4 regions of the Thermoanaerobacter sp. RKWS2 genome follow, and region 1 is predicted to be linked to each of the others. Evidence: riboswitches for the same ligand, from Rfam matches in the RefSeq annotation. Region 1 holds a riboswitch; each other region holds the start of a gene.
The links. Region 1 has a riboswitch for S-adenosylmethionine ahead of metK (methionine adenosyltransferase). Riboswitches for the same ligand answer to the same signal wherever they lie in the genome.

Region 1 (7,858 bases):
TTGTGATGTATCTTATTTCATCATTTAAAGTAGTGTAAAACTTGCTTTTGCTGTTATATATAATCCACACATTTTTACCTGTATTTTTGTTAAATTCTTTTAGAGTCTCTTCAAATAAAGTAGCTTCTTTTACGTCTTTAAAACCATCACTTCCCCATACTGGTTTAGGAAGTATGACAAAAAGGTTATCTCCTTTTACGTTGCTGAGCTGTTCTTTAAACCAAGTCCATTGGTTTTTATCAGGACTTAAAAGACTTCCACTGCGATTGTTAAGGGCAATAAATGTTGAATTGTTATAATTATATACCTCATACTTCTCATTGGTGGTAATGTATTTAACCTTCAAATTATTTAAAACTTTTTCATCTACATCTCCTAAAAATATAGCCAGTGGGTATTCTTTGTTTGCAATATCAGCCGCTTTTAAAGATATTTGCAACTTCAAAAGGGTATTGTATTTTGTATCACCAAATACCATAAATTTAAAAGAATTAGAAGTATTTTTCACAGGCACTTCTTTGTTAGCTGGGTCTATTTGTGTAAACTCTGTAACTTTAGGAAGTACTGACGTGTCAAATTCTGAACCTTGCCCTACTTTAACGGGTAAAATGGCTTTTTCTCCCAGTATATTTGCGACAAGTGCACCACTCGCATCGAAATTAGAGGATATAAATACTCCCTTACTATCTATATTGCCAATGTTGTTATAAACATCCCAAGTGATATCTTGCGGTTCTATTAAAGCTCTGTAGCCTTTTATGTTCTTTGCAGTGACTGTTATGGGTACTGCTTTGTTTTTATCAACGACTATATTAGCTGGATTAAATCGTATGTCTACAGGTTTGTCAAGTGAAGTTATCTTGATAGTCCCAATAGCATTTCCTACTCTTGCAGTTATAACACCTTCTCCTACGCTTGTTGGCATAAAAGCATTACCACTAAATACTCCAGTAATTCCACTTACTGAAAACAAAACTTCTTCAGGATTAATTATGACAGGATTGTAATTTTCATCGTATCCTTTAACTGTAATTGTCCTGTGAAGTCCTTTAAACACGTTAGTATCTGATACTTCTAATTTTAAAGCGTATAGATTTCCCTTAGGAGCTGTGTTAAATATTCCTATTCCATTTGCTACTTTTCTTTCATAGCCTTCAGGAGCATAATTTGCAAGTTTAGCGTCAGTATCCCCTATTGGTCTTATTGCCATTTGTGTTGACCCGCCACCGTCTAAGTTTAAAGCATCATATGCACCTAAGGATATCATTAAATTTGCCATTTCTGTTTGTGTCATTCCACGGCTTGAAGTACCGTCAACAGTGGCGATGATCAAATATTTTTTGCCTTGAGTATAGCCTATTGCTGTTCGTGCTGTGTAGCCTTTTATTTCATGAGTGAAAGGCGCAATTTTTCCGTCTTTTACAAGGATTGTGCCGCCACTTACAGCCATTTTGAGATTTTGAAAGGGAGGATTTGTATTTATGTCTTTTTGTATTATATCTCCTGGCTTTAAAGTGAGTAAATTTTCACCTACATAACCTGCACCAGCCAACACATATCCGCCTTGTGGTATTTCGACAGAAGGCTGTCCTTGACGCACTTCTAATACTCTGTCATTTTCATCTACAACGACTTCTACCAATTGAGGTACATTTTCATTTGCTCCCGGAGATGTTGTAAACCAATCCCTTGTGTACATTACTAAATACTCAAAAGTATTGCTTATTTTATTTATTGCGGCAAGAGGAAGTTTCGTGCCGTTTGGAAGAGTAACGGACATACTTTTTGACCAATATTCTATAGAGGGAACTCCATTTGCGTCAATGGAGAAAGTGGCCAGTTTACTCTCATTTGAAGGGTCTGTTATTAACTTTCCATCTTTTACTGTTGCTCCTATTACGAATCCTGTTTTTGTATCGAAGAAATCGCCGTTCACAGCAGCCACAGCACCATAAGAATTTGCCATTTCACGCACTGGCATTCTATCCTTTATGCCAGTAGGATTGAAAATTACTGATACATCAGTATATTTATCAGTTAAGTCCACTTTTAACACGTTAATGTTTATCCATCCTTCAGTCGTAAAATAGGTTATATTTTTATGTACTACTCCTTTACTTAAATTTTGTGCAAATTCTTTTGCCTCAAGGATTGTATATGTATCGGCCTTTACATTTTGCATTGGAAAAGCTAAAAATAGTAGAAGAGAGCTGATGCATAAAGATAAGATTTTTTTAATTCTCAATTATATCCCTCCAGTTGGTTTTTATTGTGTTTTTACAGGTTAATTGTACCATTGCATTATTACAGGTGTATTACAAAAACATAAATATTTGGTTAATATATTATTATTTGCTGAGTAGATAAAGTTAAAACATTAAGCTTATCCTAAGGATAGAGTTAGTTTGAAGAAAAAATTCAAAAAATTCTTTGCTTCTATTTTAAATCAATTGATTTAAAATATGACGTATTCTTAAAAAATTTAAAGATTACAAGCGATAAATCAATAAAACGGCCATTTTTAAGCTTCTATGCCTATTGTGAAATTTCATTTTTTCTATTATAATTTATTTCGTCACTGATGTCGGGATGTGGCGCAGTTGGTAGCGCACGTGCTTTGGGAGCATGGGGTCGGGGGTTCAAGTCCCTCCATCCCGACCATTGTGGTCGTATAGCTCAGCTGGGAGAGCACCTGCCTTACAAGCAGGGGGTCATAGGTTCGAGTCCTATTGCGACCACCATTTTCAAAAAATTAAATATTGTGGAGGGATACCCAAGTGGCCAAAGGGGGCAGACTGTAAATCTGTTGGCTGTCGCCTTCGATGGTTCGAATCCATCTCCCTCCACCATTGAAAAAAAGACCGAGAGGTCTTTTTTTATTTTTCTCCTTCAAATATCTTGACATGGTAAAAAAGTGTAGTATAATATTATTTGAAAGAGAAAATAATTATTTATTAATAAAAATTTGATTAAGGAGGAATCTTTTATGAGAGAAATGACGAGACACAATCTTAGTGAAGCCTATGCAGGAGAGAGCCAAGCTCACATGAGATATCAAATTTTTGCTGATGTAGCTGAAAAAGAAGGCAAACCTAATATTGCAAGACTTTTCAGGGCTATTTCCTATGCTGAATTGGTACATGCCACAAATCATTATAAAACTCTTGGAGAAGTTGGAAATACAGTAGAAAATCTTGAAAAAGCTATAGAAGGGGAAACCTTTGAAGTAGAAGAGATGTATCCTGCTTATAATGCTGTTGCAGAACTTCAAGAGGAATCTGGAGCTAAAAAAAGCATACATTATGCTATTGAGGCTGAAAAAATACATGCAAAATTGTACACTGAAGCAAAAGAAGCAGCATTAAAAGGAGAAGATATAAAGATATCAAAAGTTTACATATGTCCTGTTTGCGGATATACCTCTGTTGATGTATTGCCAGAAAAATGTCCTGTATGTGGAGTTCCTGGAGAAAAATTTGTAGCATTTTAAATATAATTTTTTAAAGAAAAGAGCATGTTTTAGCATGCTCTCAGACTGTAGACAAACTTTCGTAAAGGAGATATTTTGCATAAGGAGCGACTTGTTACAAAGCGGTAACAAAACTTAGCAAGACCGAGGGTGGAGGCAGGGCCAAAGCCATGGATGGCGAAGGCGGGCACCTGAGGCAAGGAGGCCGATTGTGCCCGGTACCCTGCCGGAGCCCGAAGGTCGAGCTTTAGTTTTGTCGCTTTGGAACATCGGAGCGACGATGCAAAATATCTCCTTTGAATATTTTTTAACTTTGTCAACAAACTGAGAGCATGTTTTAGCATGCTCTTTTTTGATGCAAAAATATTTGACATAGTAGATAAAGTGTGCTATAGTAGACATCAGAAAATTTAATAACATGCTCTTATCAAGAGAGGTGGAGGGAAAGAGCCCGATGAAACCCAGCAACCTGTCCTATCGGACAAGGTGCTAATTCTCTCAGAAGCATGCTTCTGAAAGATGAGGGTATGGGCCTCTTCTTTTGGAAGGGGTTTTATTTTGTTTTTAAGGAGGAATAGAAAAAAATGCGTAGACTGTTTACATCTGAATCAGTCACTGAGGGGCATCCTGATAAAATTTGTGATCAGATTTCTGACGCAATATTAGATGAAATTTTGAAAAAAGATCCCTATGCCAGAGTTGCTTGTGAGACTGCTGTAACTACCGGTTTGGTTTTAGTAATGGGTGAAATTACTACAGATTGTTATGTAGACATACCGAAAGTTGTAAGGAAAGTAGTAGAAGAAATTGGCTATACTAGAGCAAAATTCGGCTTTGACGCTGATACTTGTGCGGTTATCACTTCTATTGATGAGCAATCACCGGATATTGCCCTCGGTGTGGACAAGGCATTAGAAGCTAAAAGAGGAGAACTTTCAGATTCGGAAATTGAGGCTATTGGCGCTGGAGACCAGGGTTTAATGTTTGGTTTTGCTTGCGATGAAACAGAAGAATTAATGCCTATGCCTATAATGCTAGCTCACAAGCTTGCAAGAAGACTGGCGGAAGTTAGAAAGAACGGGACATTAAGCTATTTAAGACCAGATGGTAAAACACAAGTAACAGTAGAGTATGAAGATGACAGGCCTGTGAGGGTAGATTCTGTTGTAGTATCAGCTCAACATGCACCTGAGATTGATCACGATACTATTGAAAGAGATATTATTGAACATGTAATAAAACCCATAATTCCCGAAAATATGATAGATAATAAGACTAAAATTTTTGTAAATCCCACAGGAAGGTTTGTAATTGGTGGACCTCAAGGTGATAGCGGACTTACAGGAAGAAAAATTATTGTAGACACCTATGGCGGATATGCAAGGCACGGGGGCGGAGCTTTTTCTGGTAAAGACCCTACAAAAGTTGATAGATCCGCAAGTTATGCTGCAAGATATGTGGCAAAAAATATTGTGGCAGCAGGACTTGCTAAGAAGTGTGAAGTGCAATTAGCTTATGCGATAGGTGTTGCTACACCTCTTGAAATAGGTATTGATACTTTTGGCACAGGTAAAATATCAGATGAAAAGATTTCGGAAATTGTAAAACAAGTTTTTGATTTAAGACCTGCAGCTATAATTAGGGATTTAGATTTAAGAAGACCTATTTATAGACAAGTTGCAGCTTATGGCCACTTTGGAAGACACGACTTAGACCTCCCATGGGAGAAAACAGACAAAGTAGATATATTAAAAAAGTTGGCAGGAATATAAATTTGAAAGCCCGGGTAAACCCGGGCTTATGGCATTTTTTATATATCTTTTTTAATGCCATAGAATTTATGTTTTGTAAACGCTTCGCTACCTTAATTATACCACAAAAATTGAAAAAAGAAATGAATTGGCTTTAATTTGCTTTAAATATAAGGTAAAATTAAATAAAGAAAAGAATTAAAACAGGAGAATCGGCTATGATTGACATAGAGGGTGTAGTTGAAGAAATAATTTTTAGAAATGAACAAAATGGTTATACGGTTTTAGAATTAAGTACCCAAGGTTTAGTAGTCACTGCTGTAGGTTATATGCCTTATGTAAACATTGGGGAAAGAATTAAAATTGAAGGAGAATGGGTAGAACATCCTGATTATGGTGAGCAAATTAGGGTTTTAAATTATGAAACCTTGGCTCCCACCACTTTAGAAGGAATAGAAAAGTTTTTATCTTCTGGCTTAATTCCTGGAATAGGTCCTATTACAGCAAGAAAAATTGTAAAAAAGTTTGGCGTTGATTCTTTAAATATAATTGAAACTGCACCAGAAAGATTAAAAGAAATAAAAGGTCTAAGCGATGAGAAGATAAAAAGAATTTGTGAAGCTTATGAAATGCAAAAGGGCATAAAAGAAGTGATGGTATTTTTGCAGGGGTACGGTATTTCCACTGCAATGGCTATAAAGATTTATAAAGAATACGGAAACAACGCGATTGAAATTATTAAGCAAAACCCTTACAGATTGGCTGACGATATATTTGGAATAGGATTTAAAACTGCAGACAAAATAGCAGAGAACCTAGGAGTTGACCCTCATTCTCTATATCGCATATCTTCTGGTACTCGATATGTTTTGATGCAGTATGCGGCAAATGGTCACACCTATGTGCCGAAAGAATTGTTAAAAAAGAAGCAGCAAGTTTGTTAGAAGTAAGCGAAGAAGAAGTAGAAGATTCTTTTGTGCTTTTAGTACAAAATGAAAAAATACATATTGAAACTTTTGAAGATAATACTGTAGGAATCTACTATATACCTTATTATATAGCTGAATTACACACAGCAGAGAGATTGTTTAACATGACGCTAATGGAAAATGAAGATTTAGGCTTAGATGTCCAAAAAGAAATTAGAAATTTTGAAAAAGAAACAGGTATTTTGTTGGCAGAAAATCAAAAATTGGCTGTAGAAGAAGCTGTTAAAAATTCTGTTGTTGTCATAACGGGAGGTCCAGGCACAGGAAAGACTACGATAATAAATTGTATAATACGTATTTTTGAAAAAGCTGGTAAAAAAGTGGCTCTTGCAGCCCCAACAGGAAGAGCCGCAAAAAGGATAACAGAAGCTACTGGAAAAGAGGCAAAAACTATTCATAGGCTTTTAGAATATACTTATTCGGAAGAAGAAGGGAAGGGATTTAACAAAAATGAAAAAGACCCATTAAAATACGACGTTATAATAGTTGACGAAGCTTCAATGGTAGATATATTGCTTATGAATGCTCTATTAAAAGCCATACCTATAGGAGCAAAGCTGATTTTAGTAGGGGATGCTGACCAACTTCCATCTGTTGGAGCGGGAAATGTCCTAAGAGATATAATAGACAGTGGCATAGTAAAAGTGATACGGTTAAAAGAAATTTTTAGACAACAAAAGCAAAGCTTGATAGTGGTAAATGCTCACAAGATAAATAATGGAGAATATCCCACCTATAACGATAAAAATAGTGATTTCTTTTTTATAAATGCCAACACACAAGAGGATATATTAAAAACCATATTGGAGCTTGTGACAAACAGACTTCCTAAAGCTTATGGATTTCATCCTATTAATGATATTCAAGTACTTACCCCTATGAGAAAAGGGATAATTGGTGTTCACAATTTAAATTTAGAGCTGCAAAAAGCATTAAATCCCCACGACAAAACTAAAGCCGAAAAAATAATGAAGGAGTTTGTCTTCAGGGTGGGGGATAAAGTGATGCAAATAAAAAATAACTACAAGATAAAATGGAAAAAAGGCGAGGAAGAAGGAGAAGGAGTGTTTAATGGAGATATAGGAATAATCCAATCAATAGACGAAGAATTACAGGAATTGACTGTATATTTTGACGATGAAAAATTTGTCACTTATGACTTTTCTGATTTGGATGAACTAAATTTGTCTTATGCTATAACAGTGCACAAAAGCCAAGGCAGTGAATTTCCTGTTGTCATAATGCCAATTACTTATGGGCCTCCTATGCTACTTACAAGAAACCTTTTGTACACCGCCGTTACAAGGGCAAAGAAATTGGTTATTTTGGTGGGTCAAGAAAAATATTTGAAATTTATGATTGACAATAATAGAATCTCAAAAAGATATTCAGGGCTTCTTTCAAGGCTTAAAAAAGCACTTTTGTATGTAAATTAAATTTTGCATTAAATAAAAGGAAATTTAGTGTAAAATGATAATTTTCAATTAATTTTAACAGAAGAGTGCCGATATAGATTATAAGAAAAAATATTGTAAGGGGTAAAAAGATGATTTTTTTAGACCTTTTATTTCCACCAAAAACAACCTGTATTATTTGCAAAACTGCTATAAAAACAGGATATTTATGCGACAAATGCAAAAGCACATTAA
Region 2 (7,858 bases), 1.4 Mb from region 1:
ACACTCATCCCGAGGACCAAAAAGCTCTTCAAGACTACAACTATTATTCTAATCAATTGTCTATGCTAAAACAGCAATATGAACAATTTTACGGGCCCTTGATGGTTTTTGGTCATTCACAAAGTCAATATCCTTGGAAATGGGTAGATGACCCATGGCCTTGGGAAATAGAATATTGAGGAGGACTTTGCTATGTGGGTTTATGAAAAGAAACTACAATATCCTGCTAAAGTATGCAAACCAGATGTAAAAATGGCAAAATACCTCATCGCCCAATATGGAGGCCCTGATGGAGAATTGGCAGCCGCTTTAAGATATCAAACTCAGCGATTCGTCATGCCTACAGGAAAAGCAAAAGCAGTTTTGACAGACATTGCTACAGAAGAATTAGCACACCTTGAAATAATAGCAACTCTTGTTTTCAAGCTTTTAAAGGGAGTACCAGTAGAAATATTAAAAAGAGAAGGATTAGGGGAATACTATACAGAACATGATAGAGGCCTATTCTATGCAGATACAACAGGAATATTATGGACCGCCGCCTATATCCAGGCTAAAGGAGATGCAATCGCTGATCTACACGAAGATATGGCAGCCGAAGAAAAAGCAAGAGCAACTTATGAACATTTAATAAATCTCACAGATGACCCTTGTGTAAAAGATACTCTAAGGTTTTTGAGAGAAAGGGAGATTGTACACTTTCAAAGATTTGGAGAAACTTTAGTACAGGTAAGAGAATATATGGAAAGTAAAAAATTCTTTTAAAAAAGTAGATGTATGTCTATTGGCATACATCTACCCATTTTCCTTCTACTATTTTATCAAGGTCTTCGACTTTTATGGTAGCAGCAGCATTTGTATCACCAGCTGCAGGATATACTACCTCATAATTTTTTAAAGACACATCATAATATACTTCAACCGGATTTTTCAGCCCATAAGGACAAACGCCACCAACAGGATGCCCTGTAACTTCTAACACTTCTTCCGGGGATGCCATTTTTGCTTTTGTTTTAAAAGTATCTTTAAATTTTTTATTGTCTATTTTCCTATCTCCTGCTGTTATAATCATAATATATTTATCTTTTAATCTAAAAAGCATAGACTTTGCTATTTCCCCAGGAGTTACCCCTAAAGATTTAGCTGCTTTTTCCACAGTGCTTGTATCTTCAAAAATTTTTATTTTAATATCATATCCTTTCTCTTTAAAAAACTCTTTCACCGCTTCTACTGACACCTCTACACCACCTTTAAATACCACAAGTTTTACATAAAAGAGCATTTTTTAAGAAAAACTTATCAGCAATTTTAACTGCATCTTGAGCCGTTTTTCCGTAATAATCTGCTCCAATCTTATAGGCATATTCCTCAGTCAAAACAGCCCCGCCTACCATTATTTTCACATCAGTATTTGCTTTAAGCAGTTTGATAATTTTCTCCATATTAAACAAAGTTGTCGTCATCAAAGCACTTAGACCTACTAACGGTGCCCCTGTTCGCTTTACTTCCTCTAATATCACTTCTCCTTTGACATCTTTTCCTAAGTCAATTACATCATATCCATAGTTTTCAAGCAAAACTTTTACTATATTTTTTCCTATATCATGTACATCTCCTTCAACTGTAGCAAGTATTATTTTGCCTTTAGATACTGAACCTTTTGGAAGCTTTTCTTTTATTATCTTAAAAGCGCTTTGCACCACTTCTGCAGAGCTCAAAAGTTGTGGCAAGAAATATATGCCTTTTTCATATCTATCTCCCACTTCTTTTAAGGCAGGAATTATTATGTTATCAACTATAGAAAGAGGCTGAACTTCCTCCTCTAAAATATTTTTTACTATATCTTCTACTCCTGACTTTTTGCCTTCTAAAATCTGGATATAGAGTTTTGATTTTAAATCTTCTTCTTGAATTTTTTGTTGTTCTTTCTCTTTGATCTCCTCTTTTTGCTTTTTCCCATATATATTCAGATAATTCACACTGCCTTTATCTTTATTTAGTAAAACCATTGATGCCCTCAAAGTGTCCATCATGGCTTCATCGCAGGGATTTATAATAGCAGTAGTAAGCCCATAAGATGCTGCCATTGCTAAAAAAGTAGAGTTTATCAACCTTCTTTCAGGTAAACCAAAGGAAACATTGCTAAGTCCCACAACAGTATTTGCTCCTAACTCTTCTTTAGCCAATTTTATCGCTTCTAAAGTCTCAATTGCGGCCTCCTGCTCAGAAGAAACCGTCAGCACAATACAATCTATCAATATGTCCTCTTTAGGTATGCCATACTCTTCCGCTTTTTTTATAATTTTTTTCGCATTTTCAATTCTTTCATGCCTATCTTTGGGAAGCCCTTTATCTCCTACAGTAAGTCCTACAACACAAGCTCCGTATTTTTTGACAATAGGAAGCACTTCTTTTAAACTTTCCTCTTTTGCACTTACAGAGTTGATTATGGGTCTACCTCTTAAAATTCTTATAGCTTTTTCTACAGCTTTAATATTAGTGCTATCTATTTGAAGAGGAATGTCTACCACATTTTGTATTTCAGAAACTACTTTAGGAAGTAATTCTTCTTCGTTTACCCCAGGAACTCCCACATTTACATCCAATATTTCCGCTCCGCATTTTTGCTGTTTTATAGCTTCCTCTACTGCTAAACTCACATTTCCCGCCAAAAAAGCCTCACTTAACTTCTTTTTTCCAGTAGGATTTATACGTTCCCCTATAACCCTTAAAAGATAATTTTCACCTATGAAAACTGTTTTTGTATTGGAAGCTACAGCTGTAAATTTGTTGACTTTGACTTTTGGCTTTAAATCTTTTACAGCTTTTTTAACAAGTTTTATATAGTGAGGAGTAGTACCGCAGCACCCTCCCACTATAGAAGCGCCTTTTTCAACAAGTAAAGGAAAGAAACTAGCAAATTCTTCTGGTTTTAAGTCGTAAACTGTTTTGCCGTCGCGAATGACAGGCATACCTGCATTAGGTTGTGCAATAATAGGTATGCGAGAAACTTGAGACATTTTTTCCACTACACTTACCATTTTATCGGGGCCTGTCGAGCAGTTAACGCCAATGGCATCTAATCCTAACCCTTGTAAACTAACTACTACAGTTATAGGGTCTGACCCCATGAGAGTCCTTCCATCTTCTTGAAAAGTCATTGTACATATAACTTTCATGTTTGAATTCTCTTTAGCAGCAAGAATGGCAGCTTTTGCCTCCAGCATATCTGACATTGTTTCAATTAAAACAATATCTGCTCCCGCTCTTTCTGCAGCTATAACTACTTCTTTAAAAACATCATAAGCTTCGTCAAAAGTCATGTCTCCATAAGGGGTCAAAAGTTCTCCAATAGGTCCTATAGAAAGTGCCACAGGTTTATCTTTGGAAGCTTCTTTGGCAATTTTGACAGCCTGAGTGACAATATTGAAAACCTCATTTTCCAGTCCATATTTTGCTAATTTTATCCTGTTAGCGCCAAAGGTATTTGTCTCAATCACATCCGCTCCTGCTTCTATATAGGACCTGTGGATATCAAATACTACTTCTGGATGGGTTATATTCATATATTCGGGACACTCTCCAGTTTTTAAACCCCTCTCTTGAAGTTGTGTCCCCATTGCTCCATCAAAAACAATCACTCTATTTGAAAGTTCTTTAAAAATGTCTAACATTTTTAACCTCCATTTAATTCATCTGTACGTTATTTTCTGCAAAATCACAGACTAAATCATCGACTCTTGAAATTATTTCTAACACAACATTTGTACTCCCTAAAGGCATAATGTGAATTCCTGCAACTTCACTGCGTATCCGCTTTATAAACTCTACAGCTATGTTTATTCCCTCTTCTCTTCCTCCATCCTTTAGCCTTTCTAAAACTTTTTCTGGAATATCTATACCTGGCACTTTTTCATTTAAATTGACTGCCATTTTATAGCTTTTAAGAGGTAATATGCCTATCAAAAGTGGTACATTGAAATTTTTAATCTTTTCAATAAACTTAAATAAAATTTCCTCATCATAAACCGGTTGTGTTTGAATAAATTCTGCCCCTGCCTCTATCTTAACTTTAAGCTTCTCTAGTGCTTCATCCCTTAAATCATTTGGATTTGCAGTCGTACCGGCGCAAAATTCTGTTGGGGAATCTAATTTATTTCCATTGTAATCATAACCTCTATTAAAAGCACTGATAATCTTTAAAAGCCCAACAGAATCTACATCATATACCCCTTTAGCCTGAGGAGTATCTCCACGGGAAGGTTCATCTCCTGTCAAGGCTAGTATGTTTCTCACACCTAACGCATAAGCTCCTAAGAGCTCTGACTGAAGGCCTATCAGATTTCTGTCTCTACAGGTCAAATGAAAAATAGCTTCAATGTTTAAGTGGTCTTGTAAAAGGTGAGCGACTGCTATAGGACTCATCCGCATATTCGCCATAGGACAGTCCGTTATATTTAAGGCATCTACAATGCCTTTTAATTTTCTCGCTTCTTCAATAGTTTTCGTTATATCTACCCCTTTTGGCGTAGAAATTTCTGCTGTCACAACAAACTTCCTTTTCTTAAGTTTAGTACACAAATTTTCATTTTTCAACATCTACATCGCCTCCATTTTTAAAAATAAAAAAGTCTCTTCGCCAAAAGAAGAGACACCAAAACTCTCTCATCTTTCAGCGAAACGCTGCTGGAATTGGCACCAAGACGCATATAAAATGCCGGTTGCCGGGTTTCATCGGGCCAGTCCCTCCACCACTCTCGATAAGAGATTTTAAAGTATTAAATTGTTAAACTATTTAAGCTATATGATACTATGGATTAACTCCTATGTCAATAGAAATTTTTTTGTCCCTCTCTAAAGATTTTGCAGGCTTTTAACTTTTTTAAAATAAATCTGTAAATTTTTTATGTTATTTGCTATACTATAATTGTAAAGAATATAAATTTTCGAGAAAGGAATGTTTTGAATGTTCTCATCTCTTATTTTTGGTATCCTTTCTATTGGATCAATTATACTTTACGGTTTAATCTGGTGGAAAATTTTTGATAAAACTGGTTATGGAGGAGCATATGGTCTTTTGATGTTTATACCTATTGTGAATTTTATAATGCTTTTAGTATTAGCATTCACTGAGTGGCCCGTACATAGATATAAAAATTATCGAGCAATAACACTGTTTTTATTTTTAATACTTGTGCAAACACTTGCATAATGATTTTTTTAATATTATAATATACTTAACACTTGGAAAATGAGGAGGTTTAATATGGGTAATGAAAAATTACCAAGAGTAGCCTATTTCTGCATGGAATATGGCTTACAGTCAGATTTCAAACTATATGCAGGTGGCTTAGGCATTTTAGCAGGAGACCATCTAAAAGCTGCAAAAGAGTTAGGTATGCCTTTAGTAGGAATAGGCATACTGTGGAAACAAGGTTATACAGAACAACATATCGGTGAAGACGGATACCCCTATGATGCCTATCGCAATTACACACGTAAGTACGACTTTTTAAAGGACACTGGAGTAAAGGTAAAAGTAAAAATAAGAAATAGAAATGTGTATTGCAAAGTATGGTTGATAGACAACTTTGACAATGCTCCTCTGTATTTGCTTGACACAGATATACCAGAAAATGGGGACAGATGGATAACAGGTCAACTTTATGGATGGTTTGGTGAAGAAAGAGTTGCACAGGAAATAGTATTAGGCATTGGCGGAGTAAGAGCTTTAAGAGCTTTGGGAATTGATGTTGATGTTTATCATTTTAACGAAGGGCATGCAGTATTAGCAGCCATTGAGCTTATAAGAGAGAAAATGGAAAATCAAAATATGAGTTTTGAAGAGGCGTGGAAAGCCACAAGGGAAGAAGTAGTATTTACAACCCATACCCCTGTTAAAGAAGGAAACGAATCTCACGATTTAGAACTTCTCATGTACATGGGTGCAAACAATGGCCTTTCAATTGAGCAAATGGCTCAAATTGGTGGTGTTCCTTTTAATATGACAGTCGCAGGTTTGAGACTTTCTCGTATTGCAAACGGTGTCTCAAAACTTCACGGTCAAACTGCAAACAAAATGTGGCAACATGTTGACAACAAGGCTCCTATAATTTCAATAACAAACGGAATTGACAGAAACACTTGGGTAGATAAAAGGATAATAGAAGCCTACAACAAAGGTGAAGGACTTTTAGAAACTCATAATATTTTAAAACAAGAATTAATTGATTTTGTATATCAAAGGACAGGAGTTAAATTAGACGCTGACAAGCTTTTGATAGGTTTTTCAAGGAGAGCTGCTCCTTACAAAAGAAGCGACCTTATATTTACAAATGACGAAGTCATAGGTGATTATCTAAGGTCTAAAAAAATTCAAATGGTGTTTTCAGGAAAAGGTCATCCATTAGATGACGTGGGTAAAAAAATTGTCGCAAAATTAATAGAGATGACAAAGAAATATCCTGAAAGCGTAGTATTCTTAGAAGATTACGATATGACAATAGGAAAAATGCTTACTCGAGGCACTGATGTGTGGTTAAACAATCCAAGAAGACCATTAGAGGCCAGTGGTACCTCCGGCATGAAAGCCGCCATGAACGGAGTGTTAAATTTAAGTATTTTAGATGGATGGTGGGCAGAAGCTTGTATAGACGGAGTAAATGGCTGGCAATTTGGGGATGGTTTTGAGTCTGACAATATAGAAGAATTAGACAAACACGACCTTGAAGCACTCTATGACGTCCTTTTAAATAAAGTAGTTCCAACCTACTACAATGATAAAGCGAAATGGGAAAACATGATGAGAGAAAGTATAAGGACGACTTATGAAGCTTTCTCAGCTAATAGAATGTTAAAAGAATACTACGATTTAATGTACACAAAAAAATAAGTCAACCCCTATTTAAAAAGGCCGCGCAATTGTCCGGCCTTTAATTTATTTTCCCAATCTTTTTTCTAACAATTCTTTTTCTTTTTCATATCCTGGTTTTCCTAAAAGTGCAAACATGTTTTTCTTGTAAGCCTCTACTCCTGGTTGGTCAAATGGATTAACCCCATTTATATATCCGCTTATAGCACAAGCCATTTCAAAGAAGTAGACCAGATTGCCAAAATAGTAAGCTGATATTTCAGGGATATTTACTACAAGGTTAGGAACATTCCCATCTGTATGAGCCAATAATGTACCTTCAAAAGCCTTTTTATTGACAAAATCTATAGTTTTTCCTGCTAAAAAGTTAAGCCCATCTATATTGTCCTTGTCTTCATTTATAACTATATCTTTAACAGGTTTTTCAACATTTAAAACTGTTTCAAAAATATTTCTGCTTCCCTCTTGTATAAACTGCCCCATTGAGTGTAAATCTGTCGTAAAATCTACTGAAGCAGGATAAATTCCCTTATTGTCTTTACCTTCACTTTCTCCAAAAAGCTGTTTCCACCATTCAGAGAAATAGTGAAGCTTTGGCTCATAATTTACAAGTATTTCTATAGCTTTGCCTTTTCTGTACAAAATATTTCTCAAAATTGCATACTGCATGCTGATATTTTCATTAAGGTTATCTTTGGTATAGACTGTTGAAGCATCAAAAGCTCCCTGCATCATATCGTCTATGCTAATGCCTGCTACTGCTATTGGTAGAAGGCCTACAGCTGTCAAAACTGAGTATCTTCCTCCAACATCGTCAGGAATCACAAATGTTTCATATCCTTCTTCATCAGCTAATTTTTTTAAAGCTCCTTTCGCTCTATCTGTTGTCACATATATTCTCGATTTAGCCCCTTCTTTTCCATATTTTCTCTCAAGAAAATCTCTAAAAACTCTAAAAGCTATTGCCGGTTCTGTGGTAGTACCAGA
Region 3 (7,858 bases), 1.1 Mb from region 1:
TATTCTTTCTCTTACCCCATTCTATTTCTCTCAAATCTCCTCCATTCTTGCTGAATACTCTTAATTTCGCCATTAACTTTAATCCTTCTCTACTCCATCCTAATGGATTCCTACTTAATCTAGAAGAAAATACATGACTTATATGCCCTTCTGCACTGCATCCTATTACATCTTTGTCTTTACTGTATATCTCTACTCCTTCCCAATTATTTAGTATGTACCTCTTGGCCTCTTTTACCTTCTCTTTTTCTCTCTCTTCCTTTGTTACCTTTATTAGTTCATTAAATACCTTCTTTAGTTCTTCTTTATCTCCTTCATTTATTGCTCTCCATATCTTATCCCTATACTTTGGCTCTTTTGATGTCGCTTTCAATACGTATTTGTTTAAATGATATCTGTCTAACACAAACCTTGATTTTACTATCCATTTTAATCCCTCTTTTATCCACGGTGCTCCATCTCCTGCTATGTATATCTTCTCTATCTTCTCTTCCTTGTAATTTTCTTCTATGTAATTTGCTACATCTATCCATATGTCTTCAGCTTTCTCTCCTACGTATGCCTTGTAATGCACATTTCTCAGTACATTTCTACCATTTTTCTCTTCTTTACCTTCATGTATGTATATCAATCGCGGTGTTTCATTGCTGCCATCTTGCAAAGGCACATGGTCTTCATCTGCTTCTATGTATAATACCCTTACTTCTTTCTTCTCTTTTATTTCTCTCTTTACCTCTACTTCTCCTATTTCCCTTATTGCGTTTAATACCGTCTGTTTACTTAACTCCTCTGGACATGCTTTTTTACTGCTTCTTTCATATGATTCTTCTATTGCGTTCTCTACTAACTTTATTTTTACACCTTTTTCTATCCTATCGTGCCGTCCTATCTCTAATGCATCATCCACCAAATATGTATATCTTCCATCCTCTCTGGATTTGTAATATGTCCTCTCATATTCTATATCCCCAAGGATTGTGGTTAATCTCTTTTTATCTTTCCTCTCTACTACCCATTTTTCTTTCCTTCTCTTATCTTCTTTTATTATCCTATCTAACTCTTCAATAATTGCTTCTATTGCCTCTCTACCTAGTTTGTCCGTGAGTTCTTTTATCCTTGCTGCAAGCTCTGTAATATTCATTCCTTTGTTTAATAAATCACTAAAAATTTCTATCACTTCTCTAGTGAAATTTAGAGCATTTTGTAGTATAATATCTTCAAAGATATGTTTGTTCACAAGAGACACCCCTTTCTGTGTTGTTTTGTTTTCCATAATCTATTTTATCACAGGGGTTGTCTCTTGTTTTTTTTACTCAAAAAATCCTACGATAATTTTACACTATGATGTAAATAAGGCAAAGGTATTAGCAAGTCATAGTTGAAGTTCCAAGGTACTCACTGACAATTTTCATAGCGCAGAATTTTCCGCACATACTGCAAGTTTTGGCTGTAGATATGTTTTTATTGACGCGATATTTAAAAGCTTTATCAGGGTCTATAGAAAGCTTTATTTGCTCATCCCAGTTTAAGGCTTTTCTAGCTCTAGCCATAGTTAAATCTTTTTCTTTAGCACCTTTTACGCCTTTTGCGATATCTGCAGCATGGGCAGCTATTTTTGCTGCAATAACGCCTTCTTTGACATCTTCTTTGTCTGGAAGTCCGAGATGTTCAGCGGGTGTAACATAGCAAAGGAAATCAGCACCAGAAGCTGCTGCAATTGCTCCTCCGATTGCTGAAGTTATGTGGTCATAACCAGGAGCTATATCAGTCACAATAGGGCCAAGCACATAAAAAGGAGCGTTGTGACAAAGTTGTTTTTGAAGTTTTACATTTGCTTCAATTTGGTCAATTGGCACATGCCCGGGTCCTTCTACCATAACTTGAACTCCTGCCTCTCGAGATTTCTTTACCAATTCGCCAAGGATTATAAGTTCTTGAATTTGTGCTGCGTCTGTAGCATCTTCAAGACAACCTGGACGCAGTCCATCTCCTAAGCTTAGAGTTATGTCATATTTTTTAGCAATATCAAGGAGTCTATCAAAATGTTTATACAAAGGATTTTCTTTGTTGTTATGGAGCATCCAAGCAATTGTAAAGGAGCCACCGCGGCTTACTATATCCATCACTCGGCCGTTGTCTTTAAGCTTTTTCAATGATTCAAATGTTAGACCACAGTGGACTGTAATAAAATCAACCCCGTCTTTTGCTTGTTCTTCTATAACTTCAAAAATAAATTCTTCAGGCATAGCTACAATGCTACCGTATTTGGATATAGATTCTACAGCTGCTTGATACATAGGGACAGTTCCTACAGGGACAGGGGAATTTTCAAGTATTTTTCTACGAGATTGGTTAATGTCGCCCCCTGTGCTTAAATCCATTACCGCATCTGCTCCAGCTTTTACAGCAACATTTAATTTTTCAATTTCTTTTTCAATTTCAGGGTATGCATCAGAGGTTCCTATATTGGCATTTACTTTTGTCGATAAACCCCTTCCTATGCCTTTGGGAATGAGGTTTTTGTGGTTGATGTTTGATGGTATTACTATTTCTCCTTTTTTAACTCCTTCTAAAATAAATTCTTCGTCTACTCCTTCATACTCTGCGACTATTTTCATCTCTTTTGTGACAATGCCTGAAAGGGCGTATTCCAATTGTGTCATAATAAAAACCTCCTTAAAAAATAAATAAACCATGGGGATTATAGCCATGGCAGATGACCACATCCCTACGCAGGTACTAACCTAACAGGTTCGATGGGTTAAAAGGCAACACCTTTTTCTCAGCCGGTTACGCCGGCACCCCATGTGGCAAATATTAAATTTTTATAATCGATAGGGTATAAATATTATACAATATTATTATACCACTAAAAAAAATCGGCGTATATTATAATTTAGAAAAAATTTAAGATATAAATTGCAATATTAAATGCAACACCTAATGAAAATCATGTAGATATAGGATTTGGAACAAATCATATATAACCTTAAGCCCATCTTAGTTAACAAATTGAGCGGAGGTCGTGATTTGTCAAGGGTTTAAGTCAGGCGAAGCCTGCCCCTTGACAAATCACGAGCGAGCTCTATACTTTATAAGGGATGGGCTTAACAGATTTTTGCCAGCTCTTCATAAAAGCATTCTTTAGGTGTTTTATAATTTAACAATTTTCGAGGAAGGTTATTAAGCCAGTTTTCTACTCTCTTTATCGTATCTATAGATAAATGTTTAATACTTTTACCTTTAGGGATGAAACGTCGTATAAGACCGTTATGTCGTTCATTTGTACCTCTTTCCCAAGATGAATATGGATGTGTATAATATACTTCTACGCCATATTCTAAAAGAGCACTTTCTAAATCACTAAACTCTGTACCATTATCAGATGTTATTGTTTTAAAGACCTTGCTTAAATTGTCACCAAACATATCTTTTAATTTTGATAGTGCATCTTTAACAGATTTACTGTCTTTTGTATCCAATAGTAATATTATTTCATGGCGAGTCTTACGCTCTATTAATGTTAAAAGCACCTTGTCATTAGACTTCTTGCCAATTAACGTATCTATTTCCCAATGCCCAAAAACTTCACGGCTTTCAACTTCTTTAGGCCTAAAATCAATACTTTTACCCATAATACGTTTATTTTTACGGTTTTGTTTCTTCCTTGGTTTTAAACGTAGTTTTAAAGGTAAATCAATGTTTTTAACTTTTAATAATCCTCTATCTATATAGTTGTACAGTGTTTTAGTACAAACAATGGTTTTATTATTCCAGCTTGGGTCTTTTTTACAATAGCCTACAACTGCATCTGGTGACCATTTTTCATTTAATATTTTATTTTCAGCATATTTCAAGAAATCTTCTGCTTTAGCTACTTTAAATTTAGCTCCGCAATTTGAACGATTTTTTTCGTAGATAGCTTGACCGGTTTCAGGAAAATAGCTTGTATAAGAAGATAAATCACTTCTAAGTTGTGTAGTAGTTCCACGTTTAATTTCACGGCTTATAGTGCTTGGAGATCGATTAAGTTTTTTAGCAATATACCGAATACTTCTTCCTTCTTTGAGTAATGCATAGATCTCTCCTCGTTCATAGCTACTTAAGTGTTTAAAAGAACGATTTTTTGTGGTATCATTATTATGAACCATAGTGAAAATCCTCCTTGTATGATGTTGAGTTGACACCTATATCATACACGATTTTCACTATGGTTTCTATTTTTTTATCTGTTGCATTTAATTATACAACTAACCAAAAAATTTAAGAAAGAGTACAAAAAAAGTTCTTGACTTTACAGTTTCAAAGTGATAACATAGATTACAACATGCAAAATTGAATATAATATTACACACAAACCTCTTATCAAGAGTGGTGGAGGGACTGGCCCGATGAAACCCGGCAACCGGCATTTATATGCGTCTGGTGCCAAATCCTGCAGGTTAGGGTGTCTAACCTGAGAGATGAGAGGAGTGGCGGATTATTAGGCCCTCTTCTCATTGAGAAGAGGGCCTAAAAATTTATTTGGAGGTGTGACATGAAAATAAAAATCGGATTATTAGGACTTGGAACAGTAGGAACAGGAGTATATAAATTGATAACTTCAAGAGGAGGTCATATAAGGGAGAGTACAGGGGTTTATCCTGAGATAAAGAAGATACTCGTGAAAAATCTCAATAAGCCAAGGAAAGTGAAGGTAGAAGGACTACTTACCCAAAATGCTGAAGAAATTTTGAAAGATAAAGAGATAAAAATAGTTATTGAAGCAATAGGAGGTATTTCTCCAGCTTACGAATATGTGAAGGAGGCTTTGGCTTCAGGGAAGCATGTAATCACTGCAAATAAAGAATTGATAGCTAAGCATGGAGAAGAATTAAATGAAATAGCAGAAAAGAATAGAGTATTTCTAAAATGTGAGGCAAGTGTAGGTGGGGCTATACCTATACTGCATCAAATTGATAGATTAAAAATTACAGATGAAATAGATTTTGTAGGCGGTATAATAAATGGCACTACTAATTATATTCTCACCAAAATGACTACTGAAGGTAGAAGTTATAAAGAAGCACTTAAAGAAGCCCAGCAATTAGGATATGCAGAAGCAAATCCCGATTATGACGTAAAAGGCTTTGATGCCCTTTATAAGCTTGCTATATTAATGAGGAAAGTGTTCAATATAAACGTGCCAGTAAATTCTATAACCAGAAAAGGAATAGACGAAATCACGACTCAAGATTTAAATTACATCAATAAGTGGGGATATAAAATAAAATTATTTGCCTGGGGCAAAAAAGTCAAAGATGGCATCTTTGCAGGAGTGGAACCAGTTTTAGTCGAAGAAAATAATATTTTGTCAAGGATAAACGACGTAAATAATGCTATCATACTTAGAGGGGATAGTTTTGGTGAATATGTTTTTGTAGGAAAAGGTGCTGGAGAACTTCCTACAGGGGATGCTGTAGTGGCAGATTTAATTGATATATTGTTAAACTATGATATCAAAGATAATAAGAGGATAAACTTTCTTCCAATTCGTCAGGGAAGTTTTACAGATACTTTTTATATAAGGCTTGAAACTCATAAAGAAAATATTTTAGGTTTGAAAAAAGTTTTAAAGTTTTTAAAAGAACAAAAAGTATCAATTGTGGAATCTTCCTATGAAAACGGCACATTTACAGCTATTGTTAAAATGAAGAAAAGTGTTGAGACATTTACAGAAAAATTAGAAAAAATAACCGAGATAAAAACTATTTTTAAAGTTTTGCAAGAGGATATAACAGAAGAAGTAAGTAAATTTGAGGATTTTGTAGAAGTGATTTAAAAAATTTTGTGAAAGGAGTTAAAAGTATGTCTAAAAAATATGGTTTTTCAACTTTGGCAATTCATGAAGGGTGGGAGCCTGACCCAACTACGGGAGCTGTAGCCCTTCCTATATATCAAACTTCTTCCTTTGCTTTTAAAAGTACACAACATGCTGCAGACCTCTTTGCCTTAAAAGAAGAAGGGTATATATATACTCGAATGATGAACCCCACAGTTGACGTTTTTGAAAAGAGAATAGCTGCATTAGAAGGTGGGGTAGGTGCCCTTGCTGTATCTTCAGGTCAAGCAGCTATAACGCTGGCAGTTACTAATATCGCAGGAGTAGGAGACGAGATTGTATCTTCTACCAATCTTTATGGAGGGACTTATAATCTTTTTGCGACTACTTTGAAAAAGTTTGGTATAAATTTTAAGTTTGTGGACCCCAGCAATCCTGAAAACTTTAAAAGTCAAATAACAGATAACACAAAAGCTTTGTACGTTGAGACTATTGGCAATCCAAAGATTGACGTGGCTGACATTGAAAAAATAGCAGAAATTGCCCACACTGCAGGAATTCCTCTCATTGTAGATAATACTTTTGCAACTCCTTACCTTGCACGGCCTATCGAGTTTGGGGCTGATATAGTGGTACATTCGGCGACTAAATTTATAGGTGGACATGGGACTTCTATAGGTGGAGTTATAGTAGATTCTGGAAAATTTAATTGGGACAATGGAAAGTTTCCAGAACTTACAGAACCAGATCCAAGTTATCATGGTATAAGGTATGTAAAAGATGTAGGCGAAGCAGCTTATATTGTAAAAGCGAGGGTGCAGCTTTTAAGGGATTTGGGTACTGCTTTGAGTCCATTTAATGCATTTTTATTCGCACAAGGATTAGAGACTCTATCTCTTAGGATGGAAAGGCACAGTCAAAATGCTTTAAAAGTTGCAGAGTTTTTAGCTTCTCATCCCTACGTTTCGTGGGTGAATTATCCAGGACTTAAATCAAGTCCCTATTATGCTTTGGCACAAAAGTATTTGCCAAGAGGGCAAGGAGGAGTTTTGACTTTTGGCATAAAAGGCGGATTAAAAGCAGGCATTAAGTTTATAGAGAGTTTAAAATTATTTACTCATCTTGCTAATATAGGGGATGCAAAGTCTTTGGTTATACATCCAGCCAGCACGACCCATCAGCAGTTATCAAAAGAAGAACAGTTAGCTTCTGGTGTTACGGAGGATATGATAAGACTTTCTGTAGGGCTGGAAGACATAGAAGATATATTAGAAGACCTTGATAATGCCCTTTATGCATCGCAAGAATAGATAAGGAAAGGTTGATGTAAATGATAGTTGAGGAAAAAAAGGTTACACTAAAAGGGAAAAATATATTCACTACAGAAAGTGGATATAGCTTTGATGAACTTACTATTGTTTATGAAACTTATGGAAAATTAAATAAAGAAAAAAATAACGTGATACTTGTGGAACACGCTTTAAGTGGCAGTGCCCATGCAGCAGGTATGCATCCTGGGAAAAATAACGTGGGCTGGTGGGACCCTTTAATTGGTCCGGGCAAGTATATTGATACAGATAAGTATTTTGTCATATGCTCTAACTTTCTTGGCAGTTGTTATGGAACGACAGGCCCTTCTTCTATAGACCCTAAAACAGGAAAACCTTACGGTTTAAGGTTTCCAAAAATTAATATAAGAGACATGGTGAGAGTGCAGAAACTTCTTCTAGATTATCTTGGCATAGACCGGATAAAAGTCGCTATTGGAGGGTCTATGGGAGGAATGCAGGCTTTAGAGTTGGCAGTGACATACCCGGATTTAGTGGATAAATCTATTGTCATAGCTGCTGATTATAAGCTTACTCCTCTTAATATTGCGTATAATCATGTAGGAATACAATGCATACTAAATGACCCACATTTTTACGGCGGTGATTACTATGATAAGCCCCATAAACCTGATAAAGGATTGAGCACTGCCAGAATGCTGGGAATGATAACCTACAAAAGTGGTGATTTATTTGACTATAGATTTGA
Region 4 (7,858 bases), 1.1 Mb from region 1:
TAATAAGGGAGAAACATTTAAAAAAGTCAGGACAAGGGCGTAGATGGCTAAAAGAGAGGATAAAGAATAGTCTTTCCACTAGTGAGTAGAGTTGAGTGCCGGGGTAAGACACCTCGAAGACCACGAGGTAGATAGGCCGGGGGTGTAAGAGTGGAAACACTCTTAGCTGACCGGTACTAATCAGTCGAGGACTTGACCGAGAAGGCTTTGTGCAGTTTTGAGGGTCTAGATTTCCGGTGGCGATAGCGGAGGGGAAACACCCGTTCCCATTCCGAACACGGAAGTTAAGCCCTCCAGCGCCGATGGTACTGCTTTCGCGGGAGAGTAGGTCGCTGCCGGTAAAATTTTATACATATTTAAAAAGAGGTAGTCTGTTTTTAAAATGGACTACCTCTTTTCTAGTTTTTGTTTTTTATGTGGTGGAATTAGTAACTGCAATTAGTTTAACTAAAGGAGTTCAAGTAGCATTTCTTCTGCAGGGTCAATAATATGCATATTTAATTTTTCTGCAAGCTTTTCTTTCAAATAAGGTAAGTGGGTGCAACCTAGTACTATACCATCTGCATTAAAATTTTTAGGTACTAAATCAGCGAGACTAAATTTCTCGATGATAACTTCTGGAATTTCAAAATTTTCAATTGCCCTTATTATAGGAAGCATAGTTATTCCGATAATTTGAACTAACGGGTTATTTTCATAAAATATCTTTTCTATGGCCTCTAAGGATTGACTATTAGCAGCCCAAATTACCAGCCGATTGTACTTTGAAGCTACACTATGGTATACTTGAAGAGGTGTTACAATATTAGTATCTGGGTATTTTTGTTTTACGAGTTCAAGGTCTATTGCAGCTGAAAGAGAATTGCAGTAAATCATTATCTTCTTTATGTTTTCTTTTTTAAAATCCCCGATGATAGAGATTACTTTTTGTGTGAGGACATCAGGTTTTAAAAATTGGAGGATGTTTTGTTCATCCGGGGTTGAAGCCGTGGAAATTCCCAATGCTTCAATCCCGTTTTTTTCACAAAATCAACTCCCATTTGAGTATCTACTGGAGTACCAGCGATAACCCCAATAATTTTATGAGATTGTGACAATAAGATCGCCTCCTGTTTAGAAAGCAGGTACTACGGCACCTTTATAATTGTCCTCGATAAATTTTTTAACTTCTGGAGAATTTAAGGCTTCGGCTAACTTCTTAAGTTCAGGCCTTGATTCATCACCTTTGCGAACTACCAGTACATTGACATAAGGGGAATTTGCTGATTCGATAAAGAGAGCATCCTTAGTGGGTACAAGTCCAGCTTCCAACGCATAGTTGGTATTTATTACTGCTGCGTCTACATCTGATAATACTCTTGGCAGAGTAGCTGCTTCCAACTCGGAAATCTTAATTTTTTTAGGATTTTCGACAATGTCATTTACTGTTGCTTTAATACCTGCATCTGGTTTTAATTTTATTATTCCAGCTGATTGCAGCAGTAGCAAAGCTCTTCCGCCATTGGTAGCATCATTTGGTATGGCAATAGTAGCACCTTCTTTTAATTCACTGAGATTTTTAATTTTTTGTGAGTATATTCCCATAGGTTCGATATGAACTTTAGCAATGTATGTTAAATTGAGATTATGTTCCTTTGAAAAGTCTTCAAGATAAGGAATATGCTGAAAGTAATTAGCATCTAATTCTTTTTCAGCAAGTTTTAGATTAGGTTGCACATAATCTGTAAACTCTACAATTTCTAAATTAATTCCCTCTTTCGCAAGTATAGGTTTTACGACGTTTAAAATTTGGGCGTGGGGCACTGGAGTAGCTCCTACTTTGATGGTTATCTTTGATGTGTCCTGTGTTTGGGATTGGGATGTTTGTTTTGCTCCACATCCTGAGATAAAAAGTGTTATAAGACTAAATAGTAAAACTACGGTTAAAATTTTTTTCACTTTAATTTCCTCCTTTTTAAATATAATTTACCGGTTCCTTGACAGATGTTTTACTAATATATCTCCTAGAAATTGAATTAGTTGTACCATAGCTACCAAAATTGCTACGGTATAAAGCATAATGTCGAGCATAAATCGCTGATATCCATATCTTACTGCTAAATCTCCTAGCCCACCACCTCCTATAACACCTGCCATTGCAGAATATCCTACTAAATTTATAGTAGTTATAGTAACCCCTGCTGCTATGGAAGGTAGAGCCTCAGGGATTAACACCTTAGTTATAATTTGAAAAGGCGAAGCTCCCATAGACTGGGCTGCTTCAATGACACCGCGGTCTACCTCTCTCAATGCTGTTTCGGTAAGCCTTCCCATAAAAGGGATAGCTGCTACAGAAAGTGGAACAATAGCAGCAGTGGTTCCTATAGCTTTTCCTACAAGCAACCGGGTGAAAGGTATAAGTACAATTAAAAGTATTACAAAGGGTACAGAACGGAAAATATTTACAATAGTACCTAGTATTTTGTTTAAAGGTTCGTTATGCAGTATCTGATCTTTGTCAGTTACCATTAACAGCACACCAAGTGGTACACCAAAAATTGTTGCTATGAGCGTTGATACCACTACCATGTATATAGTTTGCCACGTTCCGACCAGCAATAAGTTTATAGTTTCAGACATTTTCAATCACCTCCACGTCGAGTCCCAAATCTTTTAGATATTTTAAAGCAGCGTCTGTTTCACCGTTTTTGCCTCTTAGCTCAACTATAAGAGTACCGTAGGGCATACCCTGGATGTGGTCAATGTTTCCATAGAGAATATTGGTGTCAACATCAAATTTTCTTATAATGCTTGATATGACAGGTTCTGTTGTAATTTCGCCGAAAAAGGCAATTTTAATAATTTTGCCTTCCAAGTGTTCGTGGGACAAGTTTTCAATCCTATCTTTTAATTCCTTAGGTATTTCTGATAAAGTTACAGATTTTAAAAAATTTCGTGCGGTTTCTGTTTGAGGTTTTTTAAATACTTCAATAAGAGGTCCCTGTTCTACCACACGACTTTTTTCAATAACTGCTACTTTATTGCAAATTTGTTTAATGACATTCATTTCATGAGTTATGAGAACTATGGTGATTCCCAGCTCCCTATTTATATCTTTTAAAAGATTTAAAATAGAAAGAGTTGTTTCTGGATCCAGCGCTGAAGTAGGTTCGTCACAAAGAAGAACTTTCGGATCATTAGCCAGGGCTCGTGCTATGCCTACCCGCTGTTTTTGACCGCCTGAAAGCTGAGAAGGATAGTTGTCGGCCTTGTCGGAAAGCCCCACGAGCTCTAAAAGATTTTCTACTTTTTTATCGATTGTCCTTTTGTCCAGCCCGGCAATCTCCAAAGGAAAAGCCACATTGCCTCTGACAGTTCTGGATGATAACAGATTAAAATGCTGGAATATCATGCCTATTTTTTTTCGCATTTCTTTTAATTCAGAGGGAGAAAGCCGAGTCATTTCAACACCATCTATCTCAATTGAACCGGAAGTTGGCTTTTCGAGCATATTTATGCAGCGCAGGAGAGTACTCTTTCCAGCACCGCTCAGACCTATAATTCCAAAAATATCGCCTTTTTCTATGTTGAGGTTGACGTCTTCCAAAGCCCTAACATTTCCTGAAGCTGAATGATAAACTTTTGTAAGATTTCTAATATAGATCAAAGAAAAGCCTCCTTTCCCAAAATAAAAATAAAAAATCCTCTTCTGACAGTACGAAGAGGTTTTTAAATCCTCTTATCTGCCAGAACTCAACGTTCTGCAGGAATTAGCACCGTGCAGCCGCATGTTTAAAACTTTCGGCCACCGGTTGCCGGGTTTCATCGGGCCAGTCCCTCCACCTGCTCTCGATAAGAGTTTTTATTTTATTATTCACTTCAGCAATTTAATTAGATAATAACATCAACATAAACTTTTGTCAATAGGCTAAAAAGCAATTTGTCAATAGCCAGCGAAAATGTCATTGTTATCGCAATAATTAATCCAAAAGTGTCTACAATAATATACTAACACCAGTTATGCAAGCCTATGAAATGTTAAATAAACTTAGTGAAAAGCACACTGAACTTTTTAAAAAGGATCACTTTTCTTCTGATTTTTGTGCTATAATAAATTAAAAATTTCTTTGGAGGGTTTTGGTCATGTTAAAAAGTAATAGAATTGAACTTGTTCCATTTGAGAGCAAATATTTTGAAAAATTTGTAGAGTTTCGGAATAGTGATGATAGTAGAAATTTAACGATGCCGGGTATACCATATCCTGTTACAGTAGAAACTGTTGCAGAAAGGTGGAAAACAAAAAAAGATCCAAAAGAAAATGGAGAATTCGCTATAATACTTAGGAGCACAGGTGAATATATAGGAAATGTTTCATATAATAATGTCGACTGGAAAAATAGAAACTGTGAGATTGCAATAATGATTGGGGAAGAAAAACACAGAAATAAAGGCTATGGTACGGAAGCTTTAAATTTACTACTGGATTTTATTTTTAATGAATTAAATTTACATCGAGTAGAGTTAAGGGTTTATGATTTTAATGAAAGGGCAATAAAGAGTTATGAAAAATGTGGTTTTAAAAAAGAAGGGCTATTGAGAGAAGTAGTATATAAGCACGGTAAGTACATAAATGAATATGTAATGGGAATTTTAAAAGAGGAGTTTATTAATAGAAACAATTATTACCAGGAAAATAATAACAATAATAAGTGAACAAGGAGGATAATTATGAGAGCTTTTATTGGAATTGATATAGGCGAAAAAGCTATAGAGCAGATAGTGAGATTTCAGGAAACATTGAAAAATTATACTGTAAAAGGGAGATGGACTTATAAAGATAATTTCCACATCACATTAAAATTCTTAGGAGAAATAGAAGTAGAGGCTATTTCTAAAATAGAAGAAGCGGCAAAAGTTGCAGTAAAAGGCATCAGCCCTTTTTACATACGACTTTCAGAAGTAGGATTTTTTAAAGGTGATAAGGAGATGAGAGTTTTGTGGATAGGAACAGAAGAAAGTGAATTTCTAAATAAATTGCATCACAATATAGATAAAGAATTATATAAAATAGGATTTGCAAAAGATGAAAGAAAATTTACTTCCCACATTACTATTGCCAGAGACATACGTTTAAGCATTGACATAGAAGAAGTAAATAATCTTTTTGAAAAACAAGAGAAAGAGGCTATTTTAGTAGATACAATTTTTTTGTATGAGAGCGTTATACAAGAAAATAGAAGAAAATATATTCCTATATTTAGTGTGCCTTTAAAATAAGAAGTAAGATGCCTAAAAAGCATCTTACTCTGGATTTACATAAAGGGTCTTTTGGTTTGTATATATTACAAAACCTGGTTTTGCGCCAGAAGGTTTTTTTACGTATTTTTTTAAGGTATAATCAACAGGTACATTTGAAGAATTTTTCGCTTTGCTATATTTGGCGGCTAATTTTGCAGCTTCAATAAGAGTTGTTTCAGGCACAGATTTGTTATTTGTCTTTATTATGACGTGGGACCCTGGTATGTCTTTTGTGTGAAGCCATATATCGTTAGGATTTGCGAATTTTAACGTTAGATAATCGTTTTGAGTGTTGTTTTTCCCTATATATATGTCGAAACCGTCTGAAGATACTACATGCAATGGTTGAGAAAGAGTTTGCCGTGATATTTTTTTCTTTTGCTGCTTATGTATATACCCTTGTTCAGACAGTTCATTTTTTATTTCCTCTATTTCTGATGGTAATGTACAATTTTCCAAGTTCACTAGTTGACCTTCTAAATAAGTTATTTCCTCAAGAGTATCGGATATTTGTTTTTCTATTATTTTATTGGCATTTTTTAACTTGCTGTATTTTTTAAAGTATCTTTGGGCATTTTCTGAAGGGGAATATTTTTTGTCAATGGGTATTTCAATTTCTTCGCCAGTGTAATAGTTCATGGTTTTGAAGCTTTCCATTCCTTTTTTTAGAAGGTGCATATTTGCTGTTATAAGTTCGCCGTAAAGTCTAAAAGTGTCAGCATTTTTTGCTTCGTTTAATTCTTGTTGAAGTTTATCTAATTTGTTATAAAGTTTTTCTAAATTGTTGTTGATGATTTTTCTTAAATCCGAGGACCTTGCTTGCAAATTTACTATATTTGCTTTTTCACTGAAAAATTTACAAGCAGCTTGGTTCACTGTAGGGAAAAAAGTTTTTGTAATATATTGAGATAAATCAATACAAGAAAAGTCAATTACTTCATTTTCCTGAAAAGCAATGCAAGGTTTTAAATTTAAGCTTAAAACATCTTCATATATTTTTTATGTTTTGATATAGATTTTCAATTTGCTCATCTTCTATTGATTCTACAAATCTGTCAGATACATTACATCTAAAAGCAACTTCTCTTGCTAAAGTGGGGCTAAATCCTTGTAGAATATCTATTAAGGCTTTTTCAATTTTTTTGATTTGTAGTTGTTAACAGCTTCTTTAAAAGAAGGTAACGAAAGATTATTTATATTTAACTTTTCTTGCAGTGGTGGGCAGACATATTGCCTCCCAGGTAGTACTTCTCTTACTTTACTCATATCGGAATATACTCTTTTTATGCTATCTATTATCGTTTGAGTAGCTTTGTCAATTAATATGATATTGCTGTGTTTTCCCATTATTTCAATAATTAGAGTTTTAATTGTTTGATTTTCTAATTCATCTTTTGTTTCTATATCGATTTTTACTATTCTGTCAAATTCTACTTGTTTTATATCTATTATCCTGCCGCTTTGAAGAAATTTTCTCAAAAGCATGCAAAACATTGGAGGCTCAGCAGGATTTTCTTTATTTTCTTCTGTAAGATATATTCTTGGATAATTTGCATTAGCAGACAATAGCAGTTTATAGTTTTTACCTTTATTTCGTATTATAAAGATTAATTCTTCTTTTACAGGTTGATATATTTTATCAATTCTTCCACCAATAATTTCTTCTTTTAATTCTTTTGTTATTGCATGTAAAGTTATACCGTCCAAAGCCATAGTTATAACCTCCAGATTTTATTGTATATAAAAAGTATACCATGAAATCGAAGGGTTTAATAGTGAAAAATTGATTGTGTTGATTTTAGTTGTAACATTTGTTACAATAAAACAAGATGTAAAAATAGGAATTAAAGTTTAATTGCCATAAGTAGAAAATTGAAAAGCAAGAGAAAGAAAGATAGAGGAGGTCAAAACAGTTGAAATTAATAGTAAAAAATGATGTAATTTCAATTAGGTGATGACAAATGTTATTAACTATAAAAAAGTTAAAGAGCTATATGATATAAGCAGAATTACATTAATAAACTGGGAAAAAGAAGGATTAATAACCCCAGTTAGAACACCAAAAGGAAGAAGAAGGTACAAAAAAGAAGATATAGAGAAGTTATTAGGCATGCTGGAAGAAAAACCAAAACCCAAAGTAGTTTTGTATGCAAGAGTGTCCACAAAGAAACAAGAAGAATATCTTAAGAATCAAATTAGAAGGCTTGAAGAGTATGCTAATTCTCAAGGATGGCAGTATGAAGTTATATCCGAAATAGCAAGTGGAGTAAATGAAAACAGGAGAGGATTGTTAAAGCTTTTGAACAAGATAAAAAGAGGAGAGGTTGAAAAAGTTGTAATAGAATATCCTGATAGACTTGCAAGATTTGGCTTTGAATATCTCAAATTTTTCATGGAAAGCTTTGGGGTAGAACTAACAATTTTAAATGATAAAGAAAATGAAGAATACGCAAATAAAGAGTTGGCAGAAGACTTAATAGCAATAGTCCTCATTTGCAGCAAGAATTTATGGACAAAGGAGCAAAGAGCATGATAGTAATACAGGCTAAACTCATTTTTTTAAATCAACAAGACAAACAAA

Region 2: it holds a riboswitch for S-adenosylmethionine, as region 1 does, so the genes downstream of both, OEI98_RS10400 (methylenetetrahydrofolate reductase) here and metK (methionine adenosyltransferase) in region 1, are expected to answer to the same signal.
Region 3: it holds a riboswitch for S-adenosylmethionine, as region 1 does, so the genes downstream of both, OEI98_RS11755 (homoserine dehydrogenase) here and metK (methionine adenosyltransferase) in region 1, are expected to answer to the same signal.
Region 4: it holds a riboswitch for S-adenosylmethionine, as region 1 does, so the genes downstream of both, OEI98_RS08635 (methionine ABC transporter ATP-binding protein) here and metK (methionine adenosyltransferase) in region 1, are expected to answer to the same signal.

Annotation. Positions count from the first base shown of each region.
Region 1 covers NZ_CP110888.1:533,850-541,707, forward strand. The annotation lists gene OEI98_RS02655 (phosphodiester glycosidase family protein) at 1-2,245, opposite strand, end outside; tRNA gene OEI98_RS02660 (tRNA-Pro) at 2,586-2,661, shown strand; tRNA gene OEI98_RS02665 (tRNA-Val) at 2,666-2,741, shown strand; tRNA gene OEI98_RS02670 (tRNA-Tyr) at 2,764-2,849, shown strand; gene OEI98_RS02675 (rubrerythrin family protein) at 2,987-3,490, shown strand; SAM riboswitch class I at 3,891-3,995, shown strand; gene metK (methionine adenosyltransferase) at 4,054-5,241, shown strand; partial or broken gene OEI98_RS02685 (ATP-dependent RecD-like DNA helicase) at 5,439-7,645, shown strand; gene OEI98_RS02690 (ComF family protein) at 7,756-7,858, shown strand, end outside.
Region 2 covers NZ_CP110888.1:1,950,183-1,958,040, forward strand. The annotation lists gene OEI98_RS10380 (spore coat protein CotJB) at 1-179, shown strand, start outside; gene OEI98_RS10385 (manganese catalase family protein) at 193-765, shown strand; gene OEI98_RS10390 (YbaK/EbsC family protein) at 782-1,282, opposite strand; gene OEI98_RS10395 (homocysteine S-methyltransferase family protein) at 1,251-3,674, opposite strand; gene OEI98_RS10400 (methylenetetrahydrofolate reductase) at 3,688-4,599, opposite strand; SAM riboswitch class I at 4,663-4,767, opposite strand; gene glgP (alpha-glucan family phosphorylase) at 5,267-6,892, shown strand; gene OEI98_RS10410 (glucose-6-phosphate isomerase) at 6,938-7,858, opposite strand, start outside.
Region 3 covers NZ_CP110888.1:2,231,677-2,239,534, reverse strand. The annotation lists gene OEI98_RS11770 (ISLre2 family transposase) at 1-1,237, opposite strand, end outside; gene thiC (phosphomethylpyrimidine synthase ThiC) at 1,365-2,663, opposite strand; TPP riboswitch at 2,709-2,816, opposite strand; gene OEI98_RS11760 (IS30 family transposase) at 3,108-4,151, opposite strand; SAM riboswitch class I at 4,360-4,470, shown strand; gene OEI98_RS11755 (homoserine dehydrogenase) at 4,538-5,821, shown strand; gene OEI98_RS11750 (homocysteine synthase) at 5,848-7,131, shown strand; gene metX (homoserine O-acetyltransferase MetX) at 7,152-7,858, shown strand, end outside.
Region 4 covers NZ_CP110888.1:1,618,844-1,626,701, reverse strand. The annotation lists rRNA gene OEI98_RS08660 (23S ribosomal RNA) at 1-200, shown strand, start outside; rRNA gene rrf (5S ribosomal RNA) at 233-341, shown strand; partial or broken gene OEI98_RS08650 (Asp/Glu racemase) at 448-1,097, opposite strand; gene OEI98_RS08645 (MetQ/NlpA family ABC transporter substrate-binding protein) at 1,114-1,938, opposite strand; gene OEI98_RS08640 (methionine ABC transporter permease) at 1,966-2,619, opposite strand; gene OEI98_RS08635 (methionine ABC transporter ATP-binding protein) at 2,612-3,646, opposite strand; SAM riboswitch class I at 3,716-3,838, opposite strand; gene OEI98_RS08630 (GNAT family N-acetyltransferase) at 4,123-4,692, shown strand; gene thpR (RNA 2',3'-cyclic phosphodiesterase) at 4,708-5,256, shown strand; gene OEI98_RS15315 (NFACT RNA binding domain-containing protein) at 5,281-5,619, opposite strand; partial or broken gene OEI98_RS15080 (Rqc2 family fibronectin-binding protein) at 5,650-6,990, opposite strand; partial or broken gene OEI98_RS08610 (IS607 family transposase) at 7,232-7,826, shown strand; gene OEI98_RS08605 (IS200/IS605 family accessory protein TnpB-related protein) at 7,807-7,858, shown strand, end outside.